3 regions of the Bradyrhizobium sp. UFLA05-108 genome follow, and region 2 is predicted to be linked to each of the others. Evidence: predicted binding sites of a transcription regulator. Region 2 holds the regulator's gene; each other region holds the start of a gene.
The links. The regulator PhoB, encoded in region 2, activates phosphate uptake and scavenging genes when phosphate is short. The targets are predictions, from matches to a motif close to TGTCATNNANCTGTCAT.
Positions count from the first base shown of each region.

Region 1: the regulator PhoB is predicted to act here: its motif matches at 1,107-1,123, upstream of SO140_RS27365 (DUF2794 domain-containing protein).
Region 3: the regulator PhoB is predicted to act here: its motif matches at 1,577-1,593, upstream of SO140_RS16990 (glycerophosphodiester phosphodiesterase family protein).

Region 1 is NZ_JBANAZ010000041.1:70,187-73,462, reverse strand. It holds gene SO140_RS27370 (DUF1223 domain-containing protein) at 1-635, shown strand, start outside; gene SO140_RS27365 (DUF2794 domain-containing protein) at 1,190-1,561, shown strand; gene SO140_RS27360 (GNAT family N-acetyltransferase) at 1,699-2,229, opposite strand; gene SO140_RS27355 (Bax inhibitor-1/YccA family protein) at 2,381-3,172, opposite strand.
Region 2 is NZ_JBANAZ010000001.1:272,820-276,095, reverse strand. It holds gene SO140_RS01195 (GcrA family cell cycle regulator) at 14-526, shown strand; gene phoB (phosphate regulon transcriptional regulator PhoB) at 752-1,459, opposite strand; gene phoU (phosphate signaling complex protein PhoU) at 1,474-2,190, opposite strand; gene pstB (phosphate ABC transporter ATP-binding protein PstB) at 2,202-3,020, opposite strand; gene pstA (phosphate ABC transporter permease PstA) at 3,017-3,276, opposite strand, start outside.
Region 3 is NZ_JBANAZ010000020.1:96,478-99,753, reverse strand. It holds gene SO140_RS16995 (glycerophosphodiester phosphodiesterase family protein) at 99-572, opposite strand; gene SO140_RS16990 (glycerophosphodiester phosphodiesterase family protein) at 493-1,488, opposite strand; gene adh (aldehyde dehydrogenase) at 1,627-3,144, opposite strand.

The sequences.
Region 1 (3,276 bases), on a different contig from region 2:
AGGGCTGCTCGTCCTGTCCGCCCGCCGACAAGATCATCGGTGAACTCTCGAACGATCCCTCGATCATCGCACTCAGCATGCCGATCGATTACTGGGATTATCTCGGCTGGAAGGACACGCTGGCGGATTCACGCTTCTCGGCGCGACAGCGGGCCTATTCGCGCATGCGCGGCGACCGCGAGGTTTACACGCCGCAGGTCGTGGTCAACGGCTCGGCGCATGTCATCGGCAGCGACCGCGCCGGCATCGAGAGCGCGATCGCGAAGACTGCGAAAAGCGACACCGTGATGAGCGTGCCGGTGTCGATGTCTCTCGCAGGCAAGCAGCTCAACGTCTCGGTGGCGGCGAGCAAGGAGGCAGCGGTCTCGCATGGTGAAGTCTGGATCTGCTCGATCACCAAAGCGGTGCCGATCTCGATCGGACGCGGCGAAAACCGCGGGCAGCAGATCACTTACCACAACGTGGTGCGTAACCTGCTGAAGGTCGGTGACTGGAACGGCACTTCGGAAAGTTGGACTGTGCCGCTGGAGAACCTATCGCGCGAGGGCGTCGACGGCGCGGTGGTCTATGTCCAGGATGGCAGTCGCGAGAAGCCCGGGCCCATGCTGGGCGCAGCGTACACGTCGCTGCATTGATCTCGTAGCTTCGAATTTTTCCTGACAAGCGGTCTCTCTGGATCCTCATGGTGAGGAGGCGCGCCAGCGCCGTCTCGAACCATGTAGGCCGCGCTGCCGCACCCGGGCCTTCATCCTTCGAGACGCCGCGCAAGGCGCGGCTCCTCAGGATGAGGGAACGCAGAACCATCCCGACACAACAAAAAAGGACCAACTCGCGTTGGTCCTTCCTTCGTGCGAACAGGCCCGATCCCGACGACCCCGGGGGGCTGGGGGCTGAGGAATCCGGAACCGAAAGGACCGGGCCAACGCACACGAATCTTTTCGCAATGCAGGGCGGCAGGCGCTAGGCGGAAAAGAGGCGAGACTATGATTCCTGCTAACGATCCCGTGACGGTATGTCGCGAGCGAGTTCCACAGCCAGGAGGTGTGTTTGCGGCGCGATGTGCAGCCGCGCGGTTGGCGCCTCTTGCGGCCGGCCGCGGTTGGCGCAATCATGTAACTGTCATGATCCGCGGGGCGAGGACGCTTTCGCGACCGCCGGTCATCCGTCAACGCCACAGGAGGCGCTTCGCATGAGTCTGATGTCGGAGGATGCCGATCCGAGCGAGCAGCGCGCAGTGGCGCGTAGCGCCGCTGCGGGTTCCCAACCGAGCCGGGTGACGTTCAACCGGCTCGAATTGCATCGCATCCTCAACCTTTATGGCCGCATGGTCGCCGACGGCGAGTGGCGGGACTATGCCATCGACTTCCTGAAAGACCGCGCCGTGTTCTCGGTCTATCGCCGCGCCTCCGAAGTGCCGCTTTACCGCATCGAGAAAGACCCGCGGCTCGCGCGCAAGCAGGGCATGTACAGCGTGATCTCGGCGACCGGCCTGATCCTGCGCCGCGGCCACGAGCTCGATCGCGTGTTGCTGGTGATAGATCGGAAGCTCGCGGTGGTTTAGCCGCTCGTGCAGCCGCCGTAGCGTTGCTGCGTAGGGTGGGCAAGGGCGCTCTTGCGCCGTGCCCACCAGTTCTGTCTCCCGGATTTTTGACACCAGAGGTGGGCACGCTCCGCTTTGCCCACCCTACGAATCCGGGCCTACTTCTCCGGCACGCTCGTTGCGCCCTCGCCGAGGTCGCGCTGCATCATCACCGTGTCGAGCCAGCGGCCGAACTTCAGGCCGACATTGGGATGCGTGCCGATCATCTTGAAGCCGGCGCTGGTGTGCACGCCGATCGAGCCGGCATTGGCGGAATCGCCGATCACGGCGATCATCTGGCGGAAGCCGCGCGCCTCGCATTCGACGAGCAGCCGCTGCAACAGCGCCGAGCCGATGCCGCGGCGATGGAATGACGGCTCGAGATAGATCGAGTTCTCCACCGTGAAGCGATAGGCCGGCCGCGGCCGGTAGGCGCCAGCATAGGCGTAACCGGCGATGCGGCCATCGAGCTCGGCGACGAAATAGGGATAGCCGCCATCCGTCAGTGCCTTGTAGCGGCGCGTCATCTCGGCGAGGTCGGGCGGTTCGAGCTCGAACGTCGCGGTGCCGTGGCGCACGGCGTGCTCGTAGATGGCGGTGATGGCGGGAAGGTCGGCCTCGGTTGTGGGCCTGATTTCAGGTGCGGACATGGAGGTAGCTTAAAGGCTCCGCGCGTTTGCCGAAAGAGCGAAGCCGCTTTCGCCTTTCGCGGGTGATGACAGTGGGTGTGTGGCGTGCTCCTAGCCAAACAAAAACCCCGGCCTTGCGGCCGGGGTTCGTGTCGTTCACTCGTCTCAGAGCCTAGTCGCGCTGGCCGAGGAGCTGCAGCAGCAGCGTGAACAGGTTGATGAAGTTCAAATACAGCGACAGCGCACCGGTGATCGCCGCGCGTTCGGCAATGTCGCCGCCGGCCGAGGCGTAGCCGTAGATGTAGTCGTTCTTCAGCCGCTGGGTGTCCCAGGCGGTGAGGCCCGCGAACACCAGCACGCCGCCCACCGACACGATGAACTGCAGCGCCGAGCTCGCCAGGAACAGGTTGACGAGGCTTGCGATGATGATGCCGATCAGCCCCATGAACAGGAACGATCCCATCCCGGTCATGTCACGCTTGGTGGTGTAGCCGTAGAGGCTCAGCGCGCCGAAGGTGGCCGCGGTGATGAAGAACACCCGCACGATCGAGGTGTGCGTGAACACCAGGAAGATCGAGGACAGCGAGATGCCCATCAGCGCCGAGAACACCCAGAACAGGATCTGGGCGGTCGAGGGGGCCAGGCGGTTGATGCCGGCCGAGATCACGAACACCATGGCGAGTGGCGCCAGGATGAACAGCCATTTCAGCGGGCTGACGAACATCGCGTAGCCGAACGGCGTCAGGAACGCGTTGCCGATCTTGGCGGCGGCGCCCGACGGGTCGTTGGTCACGGCCGCCATGTAGACACCGAGCGCGGCGAGGCCGGTGATGGCCAGACCGATGCTCATGTAATTGTAGATGCGCAGCATGTATGCGCGCAGGCCAGCATCGACCGTCGCGGCGTCGACACGCCCGGCGGCCCTGCCGAAAGGAGAAGCGTAGTTGCGGTCTAGGTCCGACATGGTCGAATTCCCATTGGTTGGCCGGCCGGCACAAGGGTTGATGCCGCCGGGTCGTCAAAATTCTATCCCGGATACCCATGCCTGCCGACATTAATTTTGGCTAA
Region 2 (3,276 bases):
AGGGAAGGGTGCAATGACGGTTTTGACCTGGTCCGACGATCGCGTCGAGCAATTGAAAAAGCTCTGGGAAGCCGGGCTTTCGGCCAGCCAGATCGCTGCCGAGCTCGGGAATGTGACGCGCAACGCCGTAATCGGCAAGGTGCACCGGCTGGGCCTGTCCGGTCGCGCCAAGAGCCCGTCCTCGGCGGCTCCCCGGCCCCGCAAGGCGCGCCCCGCACAGCACATGATGCGGGTGAGCCGCCCGATCTCGCGCGGCAACACCGCCCTCGCCCAGGCCTTCGAGGTCGAGGTCGAGCCCGATCCGATCACCTACGACAACGTCGTTCCGATGAGCCAGCGCCTGTCGCTGCTCGAGCTCAACGAGGCGACCTGCCACTGGCCTGTCGGCGATCCCTCGAGCCCGGATTTCTTCTTCTGTGGCGGCAAGTCGCTCTCGGGCCTGCCCTACTGCGCGCAGCATTCGCGCGTCGCCTACCAGCCGGCGGCGGACCGCCGACGCGCACCGGCCAAGCCCGGCACGCGCTGAGGTCATCAGCGCGCGGGGCTGGCCGACGCGCAACGATGGTTCAACAAATTGGATGTCGTCCCTGCGAAAGCAGGGACCCATAATCCAGGGCGCAGTTATTGCGCGGGAAGATCACTCCGAGTCTTCGCCAAACCACTCCCCGTGGTTATGGGTCCCTGCTTTCGCAGGGACGACATCGGAGAATGTGGCGGCAGCCCGCTGGATCACCGCTGCCACCTGCAAACCTTAAGTCTGCTCCGCCTTCGCGAAACGATCGTCCAGCGCGTAGCCGGCGCCACGGACGGTGCGGATCGGGTCCTGCTCGCGGCCGAGATTGAGCAGCTTGCGCAGACGGCCGATGTGGACGTCGACGGTGCGCTCGTCGATATAGATGTCACGGCCCCAGACGCTGTCGAGCAGCTGTTCACGCGAGAACACCCGGCCGGGATGCTCCAGGAAGAACTCCAAGAGGCGATATTCGGTCGGGCCGAGGTCGATCGGCCGTCCGGAGCGCGCGACGCGACGCTTCTCGCGGTCGAGCTCGATGTCGCCGTAGGCGAGTATGGTCGCAAGCCGCTCGGGGCTTGCACGCCGGAGCAGGCCTTTCACGCGCGCGAGCAACTCAGGTACCGAGAACGGCTTGACGATGTAGTCGTCGGCGCCGGTCGCAAGCCCCCGCACCCGCTCGCTCTCCTCGCCGCGTGCCGTGAGCATGATGATCGGCAGCTGCTTGGTCTCGGGCCTGGCGCGAAGCCTGCGGCACAGCTCAATGCCGGACAGGCCCGGCAGCATCCAGTCGAGCACGATCAGGTCGGGGATATGCTCCTTGAGGCGGGTGTCGGCGTCATCGCCGCGCATCACCGTCTCGACATCGTAGCCGTCGCCTTCGAGGTTGTAGCGCAATAGCTCGGTCAGCGCTTCCTCGTCCTCAACAACCAGAATGCGTGCGCCCATGGCGTCGTCGCTCCTTAAGTGTTCGGCACGGTCGTGGCGAAGGTCGTCATGTCGCCCTTCGGGCGCTTGTCGGCGATGGCCTGACCTTCGATCATGTAAAAAACGGTCTCGGCGATGTTGGTCGCATGGTCGCCGATCCGCTCGATGTTCTTGGCGCAGAACATCAAATGGATGCAGAACGAGATGTTGCGCGGATCCTCCATCATGTAGGTGAGGAGCTCGCGGAACAGCGAGGTGCAGATCGCGTCGACCTCCTCGTCGCCTTTCCACACCACCATCGCCGCCGGCAGGTCATGCGCGGCATAGGCGTCCAGCACCGACTTCACCTGCTGCTGCACGAGGTCGGTCATGTGTTCCAGGCCGCGGAACAGCTTTAGCGGATGGAAATCGGTCTCGAGCGCGGCGACGCGCTTGCCCATGTTCTTGGCAAGGTCGCCGATCCGCTCCAGATCGGTCGCGACGCGCATGGCGCCAACGATCTCGCGCAAGTCGACCGCCATCGGCTGGCGGCGCGCGATCGTGAGCACGGCGCGCTCCTCGATCTTCTTCTGGAGCGCGTCGATCTCGGCGTCGGTTGCCACCACGCGCTGGCCGAGCGCGACGTCACGGCGGATCAGCGCATCGACGGAATCGACGATCATGCGCTCGGCAAGGCCGCCCATCTCCGCAACGAGCCGCGTGAGCTCTTGCAGGTCGGTGTCGAAGGCCTTTGCGGTATGTTCAGAAGCCATTTCCTGTCTCCTCAGCCGAAGCGGCCGGTGATGTAGTCTTGGGTACGCCGGTCGCTGGGCGACGTGAAGATCTTGCTGGTCTCGTCGAACTCGATCAGCTCGCCGAGATACATGAAGGCGGTCTTGTCCGAGACGCGCGCCGCCTGCTGCATGTTGTGGGTGACGATCGCGATCGTGTAGTTCTCGGCGAGCTCCTGGATAAGCTCCTCGACCTTAGCGGTCGAGATCGGATCGAGCGCCGAGCAGGGCTCGTCGAACAGGATCACCTCGGGACGCACCGCCACGGTGCGGGCGATGCAGAGACGCTGCTGCTGGCCGCCGGAGAGCGACAGGCCGGAGGCGTTGAGCTTGTCCTTGACCTCGTTCCACAGCGCGCCGCCGCGCAGCGCCTTCTCGACGCGGACGTCCATCTCCGATTTGGAGATCTTCTCATAGAGGCGGATGCCGAAGGCGATGTTCTCGTAGATCGTCATCGGGAACGGCGTCGGCTTCTGGAACACCATGCCGACCCGGGCGCGCAGCAGGTTGAGGTCGAGCTTGGAGTCGAGGATGTTGGTCTGGTCCAGCATGAGCTGACCGGTGGCGCGCTGTCCCGGATAGAGATCGTACATCCGGTTGAAGATGCGCAGCAGGGTCGACTTGCCGCAGCCGGATGGGCCGATGAACGCCGTGACGCGATTGGTGCCGAGCGTCAGGTTGATGTTCTTCAGCGCGTGGTGCTCGCCATAATAGAAGTTGAGATTGCGCACCGTCACCTTGGCCGGAGCCTCGGGCAGCGTCGGAGACGCCTGACGCCCGGTGGAACTTACGGAAACGGACAGATCGCTCATTTTGCAGTCCTCTCGGCGCCAAGAATGCGCGCGCCAATGTTCAGGGCAAGCACGGTCAGGGTGATCAGCAGCGCCCCGCTCCAGGCCAACTGCTTCCAGTAGGCATAGGGGCTCTGCACGAAATTGTTGATGGTGACCGGCAGGTTCGCCATCGTCTTGTTCAGGCTGAGGCTGAAGAACTGGTTCGACAAGGCGGTGAACAGCAGCGGCGCGGTCTCGCCGGCGACGCGTGCGGTGGCGAGCAGCACGCCGGTGA
Region 3 (3,276 bases), on a different contig from region 2:
CATCGCGCGATATTCATTATGCCGCACTGCAACGTGACCGAAATATTGCAAAATCTTTGGCGCCGATCGGGCAACAATTGCTCCCCCCGGGCTCTGCCTCACCAGCCGAGCTCACGCAGATAGGCCGCGCGGGCGTCAACTCCGGTATGCGTGAAATCGGTAAAGACCCCATCCACGCCGAGACGAAAGAACTTGAGATATTCGAGGCTTGCGTCGCCGTGATAGTCGCCAGCCAGATACTTCTTCTCGTTTCGGAAAGTGAAGACGTGCACGAACAGGCCGAGCTTGTGCGCGTCGGCAACGAGGCTGGTCGCTTCCTGCGTCGAAGCCTCCGGCGTCGATCCCTTGTAGGGCGAGCCATCGGCGTTGCTGTCCTTCCACGGCGAAATCTTGAGCGGCACGATATATGGCTTCCACGGACCGATGCCGTCGGCATAGGTCTTGATCTCCGCAAGGCCCTCAGGGGTCACCATCGCATCGTACAAGCGCGCGTCACCCGACACCGTCCAGTCGAACGGACGCGAATTGGTGATGTTGTTGTTGAGGACCTTGCCGGCCTTTGAAGTCGACACCGTTGCCATCGATGAGCTGGACCTGCCGCGTCTCCAGGCCATGGCTGCGCATATATTTCAGGCTACCGGGCTCGAAGCTCTGGACGAAGATGGGGGCGTCCTTCGAGTTGAGACCGTTGTCCTTGATGATCTTGATCAGGGCATCCTCGAGCGGATGGCTGCCGGGCGCACCACAGCCATTGGCGATCGCCTGCGCATTGTTCCAGGTCGGATTCTTGGTTTCCGGATAGACGGTGATGGTACGCCCCGTCTCCTTGCTCTTGGCCTTGGCGATGTCGATGATGTCCTGGAAGCTGATGATCGGGAACTTGCCGTTGAAAACCTTCGGCCTTTCGTTGGCCGCATCATAGGTGGTGCCGGCAATCCAGTCCTTCAGCTCGGCCATCGTGAAATCGGTGATCGACCAGTCATTGGTATGGTCTTCGCCGTCCACGATCAGCGATTTCAGCACCGATTTGGGGTCGGCCGGATCGGTGAGATCCGTGAGGTAGTCAGCAGGCGTGCTGGGGGAAGATGGGGCCTTGACGCGCACGCCGGGGACCGTGCGCTTGCGGGCCGCAACCGCCGGATTGGTCTTCGCCACCTCGGCAACGTTGGTATTGTCGTTCAGCCAGGGATTGTGACGTGCGACCAGGATACAATCCTTGGTCAGGTGCAGGTCCTCCTCGAGCGCGTCGGTTCCGAGGGCTGCTGCAAGGTCATACGATGCCTCGGTCTCTTCAGGCACCAGCCCCGGTAGGCCGCGATGCCCGAGGATCAGTGGCGGCTTGCCGTCGAGCGTCGGAACGGGCTTGGCGCCGGCTGGCGCCGAGCCGGCCTGTGCGAGGGCCATCGAGGGCGGGAGGAACGCCAAAGCGGCCGCACCGAGCAACATCGCGCCAACATGCATCTTCCGCGTTGAACGAACGTTCTTCATGGCCAAGCCTCCGTCTTTTGCCTGGCATCGCTTCGAATGCCGAAAGGGCCGAGCTGAATAGCTCGGCCCTTCGTCTTGTCTCAATTCTCTGACAGGCAGATGACGGAAGCGGCGCCGCATGGCGCCGCCTCGTCTCGATCAGAAGAAGCCGAGCTTCTTCGGGCTGTAGCTGACCAGGAGGTTCTTGGTCTGCTGATAGTGATCGAGCATCATCTTGTGGGTCTCACGGCCGACACCTGATTGCTTGTAGCCGCCGAACGCCGCATGTGCGGGATAGGCGTGGTAGCAGTTGGTCCAGACCCGGCCTGCCTGGATGGCGCGGCCGAAGCGGTAGCAGCGATTGGCATCGCGGCTCCAGACACCGGCCCCCAAGCCATAGAGCGTATCGTTGGCGATCGCGAGCGCCTCGTCATCCGTCTTGAAGGTCGTGACCGACACGACGGGGCCGAAGATCTCCTCCTGGAAGATCCGCATCTTGTTGTGGCCCTGGAACACCGTCGGCTGGACGTAGTAGCCGCCCGAAAGATCGCCGCCGAGGCTGGCGCGGCCACCGCCAGCTAGGACCTTCGCCCCTTCCTTCTTGCCGATGTCGATATAGGAAAGAATTTTCTCCAACTGCTCGCCCGAGGCCTGGGCACCGATCATGGTGTCCGCGGCACGAGGATCGCCCTGCTTGATGGCGGCGACGCGCTTCAGCGCCCGCTCCATGAAGCGGTCGTAGATGTCCTCATGAACCAGCGCACGGCTTGGACAGGTGCAGACCTCGCCCTGGTTCAGCGCGAACATCACGAAGCCCTCGATCGCCTTGTCGAAGAAATCGTCGTCTTCCGCGGTGACGTCCTTGAAGAAGATGTTCGGCGATTTGCCGCCGAGCTCGAGCGTAACGGGAATGAGGTTCTGGGCGGCATATTGCATGATCAGCCGGCCCGTCGTGGTCTCGCCTGTGAAGGCGATCTTGGCGATGCGTGGGCTGGACGCGAGCGGCTTGCCGGCCTCGAGGCCAAAGCCGTTGACGATGTTGAGCACGCCGGGCGGCAACAGGTCGCCTACGATCTCGGCCCAGACCATGATCGAGGCTGGCGTCTGCTCGGCCGGTTTCAGCACCACGCAATTGCCGGCGGCAAGCGCAGGCGCGAGCTTCCAGCACGCCATCAGCAACGGGAAGTTCCAGGGGATGATCTGACCGACGACGCCGAGCGGCTCGTGGAAATGATAGGCGATGGTGTCGTGATCGATCTCGCCGATCGAGCCTTCCTGGGCACGAACGACGCCAGCGAAATAGCGAAAGTGATCGATCGCGAGCGGCAGGTCGGCGGCGCGGGTTTCGCGGATCGGCTTGCCGTTGTCCCAGGTCTCGGCGATTGCGAGCCGCTCGAGGTTCTCTTCCATGCGGTCGGCGATCCGGTTCAAGATCGCGGCGCGCTCGGCAACGCTCGTGCTGCCCCAGGCAGCCTTGGCAGCATGCGCCGCATCGAGCGCTGCTTCGACGTCCTGGTGATCGGAGCGCGCGATCTTGCAGACGACCTGCCCGTTCACGGGCGAGGCGTTGTCAAAATACTTGCCGGATTGTGGGGCGACGAATTTGCCGCCGATGAAATTGTCGTACTTCGCGGCGAAAGGCACTTGTGCGGCGTTGACGAATTCAACCTTGTTCATGTTCACTCCCGATGTTGCTGTTTGCACGATCGTCGTGTGTTCACGACTTGCGCAGACGATGAAGCGGGAGGCGTCTTCTGTCAGCCCGGGGCGAAGCGATGACGGAGGCGACCTGTCGCAGTTCTGCGACAG